Regions from separate parts of the Veillonella intestinalis genome, predicted to be linked through region 3. Evidence: riboswitches for the same ligand, from Rfam matches in the RefSeq annotation. Region 3 holds a riboswitch; each other region holds the start of a gene.
The links. Region 3 has a riboswitch for S-adenosylmethionine ahead of metK (methionine adenosyltransferase). Riboswitches for the same ligand answer to the same signal wherever they lie in the genome.
Positions count from the first base shown of each region.

Region 1 (3,229 bases), on a different contig from region 3:
TTTCTTTGCTATCACTACCACAGCCCACTAATACAAGAGCAAATGTAGCGATAGCAGCCAATAAAAACGCTAATTTTTTCATGTGTGTTCCCTCTTTCTCTCAAATCTCAATTTACTACTATTTTAAAATACTATCTAAAAACTATTAACTACAACTAACAAACCAGTTGTACTTAGCGTTTATTCACTTTGCGGGATAAGAAATCACCACAAGATTGAATCAATTGTACTAAAACAATTAAGATAACGATAGTTGCTAACATTACATCCCCTTGGAAACGTTGGTAACCATAGCGAATAGCGATGTCCCCAAGACCACCACCACCGATAGCACCAGCCATAGCGGAGTAACTAATCAAGTTAACAATTAATACCGTAATATTGTCAATAATAGTAGGCAAGGCTTCTGGCAATAACACTTTGCGAATGATTTGCAAAGGTGACGCCCCCATAGCTTGTGCCGCTTCAATAACACCACTATTAATTTCACGAATCGACGTTTCTACTAAACGCGCTAAAAATGGAATTGCCGCAATAGTTAATGGTACACAAGCGGCGGTAGTACCAATAGAGGTACCCGCAATAATACGAGTCAATGGGATAATAGCTACCATCAAAATGATAAATGGTATCGAACGCAAGGCGTTTACAACAGCCCCTAACACTGTATTTAATGCTTTATTTTCTAAAATATGGCCTTTGCCAGTAATAACAAGAATAACCCCTAATGGAATCCCAATAATAGTGGCTACCACGGTAGAGATAATTGTCATCTGTAGGGTTTCACCTAGCCCTTGAATCAACAAATTAATGATTTGTTGCGACATAGCCAATCACCTCACTTCCAATAGGTAACTCTTTCAAGTATTGAATGCCTCGTTCTTCATTTTCTCGTTCCCCATCTAGTACAACGATCAAATGACCAAAGCTTTTATCTTGAATATAGTCAACACCGCCAAATAGTATGCTTACGTCAAGACCAAAACGCCGAATCATACCAGCTACAATAGGCTCATCCACTACATTGCCAACGAAATTAAGGCGAATAATAGGATGTAATCCTTCACGCCATTCAGGTTGTACGTTCAAATGACGCCAAGCTTCTTCTGGCAACTTATGACTGATAATAGCGCCAACAAATTCTTTGGTCGTTTTTTCTTTAGGTCCAGTAAATACATCAACAACAGGCCCTTCTTCTAAGATAACGCCACCTTCAATAACCGCTACACGGTCACAGATTTCCTTAATCACTTGCATTTCATGAGTAATGAGGACAATCGTTAATTTTAACTTTTCATTAATATCCTTCAACAATTCTAAAATAGATTTAGTTGTCTGTGGATCAAGCGCTGACGTTGCTTCATCACAAAGCAATACTTTTGGATTACTTGCCAAGGCACGAGCAATCCCTACACGCTGTTTCTGACCTCCAGATAATTGCGATGGATAGTTATTTAAACGGTCGCTCAATTTTACAATGTCTAAAATTGGTAATATGCGCTCTTTAATTTCCGCTTTGCTAAGGCCTTGCAATTCTAACGGAAAGGCCACATTGTCATATACTGTACGAGAAGATAGTAAGTTAAAATGCTGGAAAATCATACCAATATTTTTACGCTGTTCTCGTAAATCTTTATCACTTAATTTTGTTAAATCTACACCATCAACAACCACTTCACCAGAAGTAGGTCGTTCTAACATATTAATACAGCGAATCAATGTAGATTTACCAGCCCCACTTTGGCCAATGACACCAAATATTTCCCCTTCCTTTACAGAAAGGCTAATATCCTTCAAGGCTTCTACACGATTCGGTCCTTCATAAACCTTACTGATATGCGTCAGTTCAATCATGTGATCGCTCTCCTTTTCTCAAAACACTCTCTATTGAAATACATATAAAAACAAAAAACTCTCCATAACACATGAAGAGTAGTTCCCTGTTCTTCATCTGTCGAAGTGATTACTTCGTTGGAATTGGCACCGTTCCTATTTGGATGGTTGCCGCGACTTCATCGGGCCAGTCCCTCAGTCAACTCTTGATGAACCTATGTATTTTTTAACGTGATAAAATCATATCACTGGATAGACATACTGTCAATAGAGGAATTAAATATATCAAAAATTTTAATCAAGAAATCAAAAAAACGACTTAGCCGTAGCCTGACATAAATTTTTACAAGGCAGACTTTAACTAAGTCGTTTTAATTTTAATTTTTATTTTAATTTTATGTTTACTAATCACTATATAACATAAAAAGCTTAAATTATCATACCCAAAGTTACTGCCACACTTTAAAAGCCTTCCGATTCAACAAAAAACGCGCGCCCATGACGGCAATAGCCCCTGTAATCAATTGTGGCCAACTCATCATAAGCAATACAGCCTTTTCAACTGGATACGGCACGGAAAAACCAATAAATAATAGGGAAAAACTACAATACAGTACAACCCCTTTAGCTACACTACAAACAAAAGTCTGTAACCAAACTGGCTGATTTTGTAATAAACGCCCTAAGATAACAAATACAGAATTGCCAATACCAACCAATGGAATAAATGGAGCAAATGGCAACATGGATTGCATAAACGCGATGATAGGTGTTACCCAAGCAATAACAAGTCCGCTAACTGCACCATAGCGCATAGTTGCCAATAGCATACTTAGCCCTACTAAGGAGCCAATTAGAAACATACTAACCATTGGTGGCACTGGCAAAATCACACGCAAACTTTGGCTTAATAAGGCCACGGCCAACAATAATGCTGTACCTGTTAATGTACGAAGTTCCATAAATTAATTACGCCAAACCTTCCGCCAACAGTTTTTCATAGCCTTCACGTAGTTTCAACGCCACAGGCCCCACTTTGCCATCACCAACAGGTTGACGGTCTAATTTTGTAATCGGAATAATACCGCCAATGGTATCGGTAAAGAATAATTCATCCGCAGAATCTACAAATTCACGATCAAATTCCTTTTCAATCAAGGATACCCCTGCCGTAGGTGCTACTCTGGTCACTACTAACTGACGTGTAATCCCTTTTAGAATCAATTCATTAGCAGGATGAGTATATAAAATACCATCTTTAACGGCAAATACATTGGACGTTGCCCCTTCAGTACAAATGCCATCACGGAACAACACAGCTGAATAAGCAAATTTCTTTTCTGCCTTTGTTTGTGCCAAAATATTAGGAATTAAATTCAACGTCTTAATATCTACA
Region 1 covers NZ_CALPCB010000010.1:67,446-70,674, reverse strand. The annotation lists gene NFR27_RS09025 (MetQ/NlpA family ABC transporter substrate-binding protein) at 1-82, opposite strand, end outside; gene NFR27_RS09020 (methionine ABC transporter permease) at 174-827, opposite strand; gene NFR27_RS09015 (methionine ABC transporter ATP-binding protein) at 808-1,854, opposite strand; SAM riboswitch class I at 1,945-2,049, opposite strand; gene NFR27_RS09010 (hypothetical protein) at 2,283-2,795, opposite strand; gene dat (D-amino-acid transaminase) at 2,803-3,229, opposite strand, start outside.
Region 1: another riboswitch for S-adenosylmethionine. It lies ahead of NFR27_RS09015 (methionine ABC transporter ATP-binding protein); the one in region 3 lies ahead of metK (methionine adenosyltransferase).

Region 2 (3,229 bases), on a different contig from region 3:
AAGCATTTACTAAGTTTTGTGAAATGGTTGAGGCTCAAGGTGGCGATAGCTCTGTGCTAATGGAGCCAATGTTTAAGGAGGCCGCTTATAAGGAGGCCATATTGGCTCCCGTTTCAGGTTATATTATGCATATGGATGCTGAAACTTGTGGACGGGCTGCGTTACTATTAGGAGCTGGACGTTATACTAAAGCGGATATTCTTGATTATAAAGCAGGTATTTGGATGTTGAAAAAAACAGGCGATAAGGTTGTGGTAGGAGAGCCTATTGCCTATGTGCAGAGCAATACAGCAAGCACCTTAGCAGAGGCTAAAGAGCGATATATTTCAGCCTTAGAATTTGGTACTACGAAGCCAGTTACAAAACCTTTGGTGTGGGCTCGTGTCAGTGAAGAAGGGACGGAATCATATATATGAAAGAATCAGTTATATTAGCGAATTCTTCAGTAGATATAGGCGCTGTTCTATTAAAGGCGGCTCATGAGGCAAAACAGAATTCTTATAGTCCCTACTCAAAGTTTGCTGTTGGCGCTGCTGTACTTTGTAAGGATGGGACTATATTTACCGGGTGCAATATAGAAAATGCATCATTTGGACTTACTAATTGTGCGGAACGAGTAGCGATACAGACTGCTGTGGCAGCGGGGTATAAGGAATTTCAAGGGATTGCTATTGTCGGTGATTCAAAGGGACCGTGTATGCCTTGTGGAGCCTGTCGCCAAGTTTTAGTGGAGTTTAAAATACCTCTAATTTATTGCGAAACAGAGACAGGTGATAGCATTAGCTACACCTTAGAGGACATATTGCCTCATAGTTTTGGCCCTGGGGATTTATAATATTTATAATAAAAGCGAGTTAGTCGTATACACCAGTGTGGTGATTTTACGGCTAACTCGCTTTGTGTTTACAAGGAAAATAAACTTACTAGAATATTTAGTGAAGTAGTATTCCCTAGTATAGTTATTGTATTGTAAGGATTACAAGATTATATGATCCTTAGAAGGCTGGTAAAATAGCCCCTTTGTATTTGTCATCAATGAATTTCTTGATTTCTTCGGATTGAAGCGCTTTCATCAATTTTTGGATTTCAGGACGGCTTTCATCGCCTTTACGAACTGTTATGATGTTAGCATATGGGGAATCTTTATCTTCTAAGAATAAAGCATCTTTAACAGGATTTAAGCCAGCTTCTAGGGCAAAGTTAGTATTGATAACTGCTAAGGCTACATCGTCTAAGCTACGAGGCAATTGTGCGGCTTCTAATTCTACAAATTCAAGATTTTTTGGATTGCTTACAATATCTGTTTTAGTGGCATAAATATTGTTAGGATCTTTTAATTTAATTAAACCTGTTTTTTCAAGTAAAAGAAGGGCACGACCACTATTACTTGGATCATTAGGAATTGCAATTTTAGAACCATTTGGTAATACGGAATCTAAGTTTTTATCTGTAATCGTTTTGGAGTAAATCCCCATTGGTTCGATATGAACTTTACCAGCGGAAACAAGGTCCATTTTGTGTTCGCTGGCAAATTTATCCATATATGGGACATGCTGGAAGAAGTTGGCATCTAATTCTTTATCATTTAAGGCTAAGTTAGGTTTTACATAGTCTGTAAATTCGATGATTTTTAAATCAATGCCTTCTTTTTCTAATAATGGTTTAGCTTGCTCTAAGATTTCACCATGGGGTACTGGAGATGCACCTACCGTAATTGTTACTTTGTTAGATGAACCAGTTGAGCTGCCTGTGTCACTACCACAACCAGCAAGTAATAAGGCGCTACCAAGAATAGCTGTGGCAGCTAGGGATAAAAGTTTTTTCATACTATACCTCCTCAGGTTATACAGTAATTAAGAAACATCAGATGAGTTAATAAAAAAAGATGGCCTCGGACACCGAGCCATCACTGCTTGCGCGTTGTATCTCTCGGTATATACCGCAGGAATTAGCACCATCGAATGGTTGCCGGATTTCATAGGGCCAGTCCCTCCATCACTCTCGATAACGTTTCATATATAATTCTTTGGTAAGTATATCATGAGAGGACAAATTTGTAAAGCAAAAAGAAAACCGACTCTGTGGGGCAGAGTCGGTTCGTATTGGTTCATAGTTTGCTAGTGACAATAGATATGTTAAAATGCTGGCAAAATGGAACCTTGATATTTATCTTCGATGAATTTTTTAGTGTCTGCCGATTGAAGGGCTTTTACTAATTTTTGAATTTCAGGACGATTTTCATCACCAGGACGTACGGCAATTAAGTTAGCGTATGGTGAGTTCTTATCGTCTAGGAATAAGGCATCTTTAAGGGGATTTAATTGGGCCCCTAACGCATAGTTGGCATTAATAACAGCAATATCTACATCGTCTAGACTACGTGGTGTTTGTGCCGCTTCTAATTCAACAATGTCTAAGTTTTTAGGATTAGAAGCTATGTCAATTTTGGTGGAGTAAATATTGCTAGGATCTTTTAGTGTGATAAGTCCAGCTTGTTGTAATAATAGCAAGGCACGACCCGTATTAGTAGGATCATTAGGAATGGCTACTTTAGCGCCATTAGGAATTGACTTTTGTAAATCTTTGTCTTTTATTTTGTTGGAATAAAGACCCATTGGTTCAATATGAACGGCACCAGCAGATGCAAATTTCATATTGTGTTCTTCTTCAAACTTTTTCATATATGGGATATGCTGGTAGAAGTTGGCATCTAGTTCTTTATCATTTAAGGCTAAATTAGGTTTGATGTAATCGCTAAACTCAATAATTTTAAGTTCAACTCCTTCTTTAGCTAATTTGTCTTTTACCTGTTCTAAGATTTCTGCATGTGGTACCGGTGAAGCTCCCACAGTTAAGGTTACTTTTTTGTCAGAACCTGCGGCGGCATTGCCTTGATCATTGCCACAGCCAGCGAGTAATAGAGCGCTACCTAATACAAATGTAGCGGCTACGGATAAAAACTTCTTCATAAATGAAGCCCTCCTTTTTCTCAAATAAAAATATGTATGAAATTTATTATTAATTTTGCATCCCCAATACAAAATTAATATAGCGATAGGGTAATAAAAAAACGATGCCCTCGGGTATTCCGAGTCATCGTTACTACTTTTTATCTCTCGGTATACGCCGCAGGAATTAGCACCATCGAATGGTTGCCGGATTTCATAGGGCCAGTCCCTCCATCACTCTTGATAATATCGCTATTGAATTTCTTTGCTGATTATAGCAT
Region 2 covers NZ_CALPCB010000010.1:8,364-11,592, forward strand. The annotation lists gene NFR27_RS08690 (thymidine phosphorylase) at 1-416, shown strand, start outside; gene NFR27_RS08695 (cytidine deaminase) at 413-835, shown strand; gene NFR27_RS08700 (MetQ/NlpA family ABC transporter substrate-binding protein) at 996-1,826, opposite strand; SAM riboswitch class I at 1,918-2,011, opposite strand; gene NFR27_RS08705 (MetQ/NlpA family ABC transporter substrate-binding protein) at 2,136-2,969, opposite strand; SAM riboswitch class I at 3,107-3,198, opposite strand.
Region 2: another riboswitch for S-adenosylmethionine. It lies ahead of NFR27_RS08700 (MetQ/NlpA family ABC transporter substrate-binding protein); the one in region 3 lies ahead of metK (methionine adenosyltransferase).

Region 3 (3,229 bases):
GATAAAATTGGCTTTGCTCGTACTAAAGATGGTATTAAATAAAGCGTACGCTAAACGTGAACTATAATAGGTGTTGAGGATGAAAAATAAACACATAATCGTAGGTGTATCTGGTGGTATTGCTGCTTATAAAGCAGTAGAAGTAGTAAGTCGTCTTCGTAAATTAGGGGCAGAAGTAAAAGTTGTTATGACTGAAAATGCAACTAAATTTGTATCCCCTATGACATTTGGTGAAATTAGTGGACATCCAGTCGCTGTAAAGATGTTTGAAGATGTTCATGATTGGAATGTAGAGCACATTGCATTGGCTACTTGGGCTGATGCCTATGTAGTTGCACCTGCTACTGCTAATGTAATTGGTAAATTAGCATCTGGCATTGCTGATGATATGCTCACTACACAGCTTATGGCAACAAAAGCGCCTATCTTTTTATGCCCTGCTATGAATACTAATATGTATGAAAACCCTATTACGCAACGAAATATGAATACTTTACGAGAATTAGGCATGCATATTTTAGAAGCTGATAGTGGTCATTTAGCTTGTGGTGTAACGGGGAAAGGTCGTTTACCAGAACCAGCTCGCATTGTAGAGTGGTTATCTTTTCACATGATGAAAACTAATCTATTGTCTAATAAGACAGTAATCGTAACAGCTGGTGGTACACAAGAAGCTATCGATCCAGTGCGATATATTGGCAATCGTTCAAGCGGAAAAATGGGCTATGCTATAGCTGAACAAGCGGCCTTAGCTGGTGCTCGTACAATTTTAATTTCCGCGCCAACAAATTTGCCTGTGCCTTTTGGTGTAGAATTAGTTTCTGTTGATTCTGCTAGAGCTATGGAAGAAGCTGTAAATAGTCGCTATGAAGATTGTGATGCTGTTATTATGGCCGCTGCTGTAGCTGATTTTAGAGTCGAGAATATGGCTGACACAAAAATTAAGAAGATGGATACATTAGAACTTAAATTAGTCAAAAATCCAGACATTCTTAAAGGGCTAGGTGCGAATAAAACTCATCAAAAGTTAATTGGTTTTGCTGCGGAAACTCAAAATGTTATTGAATACGGCAAATCTAAGGTACTTAACAAAAATCTTGATATGTTAGTGGCCAATGATGTAAGTAAGCAAAATGCAGGCTTTAATGTTGACACTAATGAAGTTACCTTGATTTATCCAGGTGGTCAAGTTCGTCCATTGCCACTTATGACAAAAATTGATGTAGCTAAGCGAATTATTTCAGCCTTGGCAGAATTGTAATTCTATTGTATAATGAATCAGTGATATGAAGTATCACAATCAGTTTAATAATAACTTTTGTCTCATCAAGAGTAGTGGAGGGAAAGGCCCTGTGAAGCTACAGCAACCATTCATAATGAAAAGGTGCTAAGTCCGACGGTACTATGCCGAAAGATGGGGTTTGATTCCTCATCGTTTGGCTGATGAGGAATTTTTTTATGGAGGTATTGGGTAAATGGCTGAAAAACATGTTTTTTTCACATCAGAATCCGTAACAGAAGGTCATCCTGATAAAATTGCTGACCAAATTTCGGATGCTGTGCTTGATGCAATTCTTGCACAAGATCCAACGGCTCATGTTGCTTGCGAAACGCTCGTAACAACAGGTCAGGTTCATGTAGTAGGGGAAATTTCTACTAAATGTTATGTTGATATTAATCATATAGTGCGTGAAACTATTCGTGAAATTGGATATACTCGTGCTAAATATGGTTTTGATTGCGATACTTGTGGTGTTAATGTAGCGATTGATGAACAGTCCGTAGATATTGCTATGGGTGTTGATGATGCACTTGAAACTCGTGAAGGCGGAAGTGATAAATTTGATAAGATTGGTGCTGGTGACCAAGGTATGATGTTTGGTTACGCTACCAATGAAACAGAAGAATTTATGCCTATGCCAATCGCGTTGGCTCATCGTTTATCCCGTCAGTTAACTAAAGTTCGTAAAGATGGTACTTTACCATATCTTCGTCCCGATGGGAAAACTCAGGTAACTGTTGAATATGTAGATGGTGTGCCTAAGCGTATTGAAACTATCGTTATTTCTACACAACATGGTCCAGAAGTAACGCGTGAACAAATTGAAGCTGATTTAAAAGAATTAGTAATTAAACCAGTATTACCTGAAGGTTTTGTTGATGAAAATACTAAATTCTTTATTAATCCAACAGGCCGTTTTGTTATTGGTGGTCCTCAAGGGGATGCTGGTTTAACTGGTCGTAAAATTATTGTAGATACTTACGGTGGTATGGCTCGTCATGGGGGCGGTGCTTTCTCTGGTAAAGATCCTACAAAAGTTGACCGTAGTGCAGCGTATGCAGCTCGCTATGTAGCTAAAAACATTGTAGCAGCTGGCCTTGCTGATAAATGTGAAATTCAGATTGCTTACGCTATTGGCGTAGCAAAACCAGTATCCATTATGGTGGAAACTTTTGGCACTGCTAAAGTTGCGGAAGAAAAAATCGCGGAACTTGTTAAGAAACATTTTGACCTTCGTCCAGCAGGTATTATTGAAATGCTTGACTTGCTTCGTCCAATTTATCATCAAACAGCAGCATACGGTCACTTTGGTCGTACTGATGTTGATCTTCCTTGGGAACATACTGATAAAGCAGATATTCTTCGTAAAGAAGCAGGCTTATAATTAAAAATCGTCATACAAATAGGCATTCGACATTCTTAAGAATATTGTCGTTTCGTAATTTGTATGACGATTTTTTTATTGTATTCTAAGACTGTCTTTTATTTAAAAATATCGAAAAAAATGGTATAATAAAAAATACTGCAAAGGAGGGATAGTATGCGTGTAGCGGAGGTTATTATTAATCGCCCAGCAAAGAAAATGAATAGTCCATTCAGCTATGCTGTGCCGCCACAATTAGGCGAAATTGCCATTGGTACACGGGTAGCTGTCCCTTTAGGGCGAACAAAAGAAGAAGGTATACTTATTGGCTATCGTGAGTTAGATGAGATTCCTTCTTATGAAATCAAGCCTATTCAAGCAGTATTGGATAAAGAACCGTGGTTTACCCAGGAAATGCTAGCAACAGCAGAAAAATTAAGTAAATATTATTTATGCGCTTTATCGGAAGCGTTAAGTTTATTTACTATTGATAAGAAACAATTGAAAAGTTATGAACGGCCTAAAGAACAATGGCTAGTAGTGCAGCCCTGGTTTCAACCAGCGCATATTCCACTAAAACGGAA
Region 3 covers NZ_CALPCB010000002.1:179,846-183,074, forward strand. The annotation lists gene rpoZ (DNA-directed RNA polymerase subunit omega) at 1-42, shown strand, start outside; gene coaBC (bifunctional phosphopantothenoylcysteine decarboxylase/phosphopantothenate--cysteine ligase CoaBC) at 80-1,261, shown strand; SAM riboswitch class I at 1,321-1,421, shown strand; gene metK (methionine adenosyltransferase) at 1,476-2,666, shown strand; gene priA (replication restart helicase PriA) at 2,823-3,229, shown strand, end outside.

Region 4 (3,229 bases), on a different contig from region 3:
ATATAATGACCATCAATGCCATGGCTGGCAAAATAAATAAATTAGGACCTAACAAATACAGCATGCCAAGTGCCACGAAGAAACCAATCAAACCAGACTGATATTTTTTAGCTGTTAATAACATGTCTAAAAATATGACTGTAAATAAGGCCGTTAAAATAAATTCAATCCCTTGCATATTGAATTTAATAAAATGACTCCCTATAGCGCCAAGGGCAACACCGCCTACCCAATATATATAGTTTAGCCAAGTTACATGTAAATAAAACCACCCTCGATCAATTTGACTCGGTAAATTAATGGTCGCATTAATAGCAAATGTTTCATCACATAAACCATAAATCAACGGATATTTCTTCCAATCTAAGGGGCCATAACGAGTCAACATAGTAAGGCCATAAAAAATATGACGCCCATTGACCATAAAAGCTAATACGAATGCCCCTAAAGGATCAAATGGCGCAGCCAACAAGGCTACAGTGACAAACTCCATAGATCCTGCAAAAATAGTAGCACTCATAAGAAATGGCAAATACCAAGGCAAGCCCTGTCCTACTGCATACAAGCCATAAGAAATTCCTAAAAAAAGGAAACTAGCACAAATCGGTACTGTTAGGGGGAAAGCATAGCGAAAGGCTTCCCGACCTTTATTTGTTTCATCAATCTTCATAAGGCCCCCAAGCCTTTTCTGCCACACGTTTAATAAGGGCTAACTTCGCAAATTGCTCTGCTTCAGTTAGATTATTGCCTTCCTCCGTGGAGGCAAAGCCACACTGTGGACTTAAGGCTAATTGTTCTTTTGGTACATATAGCGATGCTTCTTCAATACGGGCTAATAAATCTTCTTCTTTTTCTAACTCAGGGAATTTAGAAGTCACTAAACCTAGTACCACTTTTTGATTTTTAATAAACCGCAATGGTGCAAAACCACCCGCTCTATCAGAGTCATACTCCAAGAAGAAGCCATCAATATGACAATGACCAAACAAGGTCTCTGCAATTGGTTCATAACCACCAGACGAGAACCAAGTCGATCTAAAATTACCACGACAAATATGCATAGTCACGGCTAAATCATCTGGTTTTCCTTCTAATGCATAATTAATAACTTCCACATATTTTTTAGCAATATATTGCAAATCTAAGCCACGAGCTGCATATTCTTTACGCTTAGTTTCATCACAAAATTCACCCCAAGAAGTATCATCTAATTGCAAATAACGACAACCAGCTGCATAAAAAGCTTGAATTGCCTTGCGATATGCTTTAGCAATAGCCTCAAATAAGGCTTCTTCTTGCGCATATTGTGGTAATGCTTCATAATGTTCTTCACGGACACAACAAATCAAATGAAGCATAGATGGTGAAGGAATCGTAAATTTAGCAACAGCGCTATCCCCTGCACATTCTTTCACAAACTGAAAGTCTTTTATAAATGGATGATCCTCAGGGAAATCAATGTCACCTACGATTTTAAGCGTAGCCGCCTTTGGCTGATGCCCTTTGAAAGCCACAGACCACTGTTCTGCTTTAATTCGCTCAACACCCACTAATTGTTCTAAAAAGTCCAAATGCCAGTAAGCTCGACGGAACTCACCATCAGTTACAGCTCGTAAGCCTACTTCTACTTCTTTATTAATCAAATCGCGAATTGAATCATCTTCTACTTTACGTAATTCTACTGCATTTATCTTGCCTGCTTCGACGGCTTGACGAGCTTCTTTTACTGCATCAGGTCGCAAAAAGCTACCTACTACATCATAACGAAATGGTCCTTTACCGATTACTTGTTTTGTATTACTCATACTCTCAGTCTCCTCTCCTAGTGGCCCATAAATAAAAAAAGTCGTCAACAAATGACGACCTATGTCTTATCATCTGTCGGTTTCCCGTTGGACTTAGCACCTTGCTTCATAACCCCAATTATAAAGCAGGTTGCCGCAGCATCAATGGGCCAGTTCCCTCAGCTGCTCTGGATGATACTATACAATTATTAATAAAGGCATATTAAATATCACCTTTTGGATATATATTATGATACTTCAAATAAAACATATCTGTCAACTGTAGTTGTACCAGCAAGCATAGCTATAAAATAATAATCTACCCTCTGCTTTTTACTTAGTATATAAAAAGGGCATTGAAGCTAATGCTTAGCACCAGCCTCCAATGCCCTATTTGTCTTATAGTTAAGCTATAGTAAAACTAGTCTCATCTCAATATATAATAGCCTAGTTTTATTCAGGCTTTTTAAATTTAGGAGATGTTGGACAAGTTTCAGGTGTTACATCTTTACGAACACCTAAATCAGCACTGCGATCAGTGTAATGAGTATGTAACAATTCTTCGGAACGTTCCCCTAATGGTTTACCTAAGAATTCTTCGTAAATTGCCTTAATTTCTGGATTTTCATAGCTGGAACGAAGTTTCATTTCAGAATCAGCTTTATAAATACCTTCAATACGAGCTGATTTTACTTTATCAGCTACTGGCATTTTAACGCGTGGCTGACCGCCACCACCAATACAACCACCACGGCAAGCCATCATTTCAATGAAATCATATTTCTTGCCAGTTGCTTTCATATTATCTAAGAAATCGCGGATATTTTTACCACCATGAACTACGGCAACTTTTAATGTTTTACCAGCGATTTCAACGTCAGCTTCTTTAACACCTTCCATACCACGAACATCTTGTAAGTTAGTGAAAGGTTCTGGAGATGGTTCATTACCAGTGATGAATTTGTAAGCACTACGCATAGCCGCTTCCATTACGCCACCAGTGTTACAGAAAATAACACTACCACCAGTTTCAGCACCAATATATTTATCCATAGTAGATTCTTCTACTTGTGTGAAATCAATACCAGACTCACGAATCCATTTTGCAAACTCACGAGTAGTAATGCAATAATCAGTATCGCGAAGATCTTCTTTGCCCCAGTATTCAGCAGATTTGTTCTGTTCTGGACGACGAATTTCAAATTTCTTAGCTGTACATGGTGCTACACTTACGGATACAATTTTTTCTGGATCCAATTTCATTTTTTCAGCAAAATATGTTTTTAACATAGCTGCTTCCATAGCAATACAGCTACGAGTTGTAGAAATATTAGGTAAATATTCTGGATAATATGTTTCAGCAAATTTTACCCATGCTGGACAGCAACTAGTGAACTGTGGCAATTCGCCATGACCATTAATAACACGTTCAATTAATTCGCTAG
Region 4 covers NZ_CALPCB010000010.1:37,653-40,881, reverse strand. The annotation lists gene NFR27_RS08870 (AzlC family ABC transporter permease) at 1-670, opposite strand, end outside; gene NFR27_RS08865 (5-methyltetrahydropteroyltriglutamate--homocysteine S-methyltransferase) at 660-1,805, opposite strand; SAM riboswitch class I at 1,872-1,983, opposite strand; gene NFR27_RS08860 ([FeFe] hydrogenase, group A) at 2,238-3,229, opposite strand, start outside.
Region 4: another riboswitch for S-adenosylmethionine. It lies ahead of NFR27_RS08865 (5-methyltetrahydropteroyltriglutamate--homocysteine S-methyltransferase); the one in region 3 lies ahead of metK (methionine adenosyltransferase).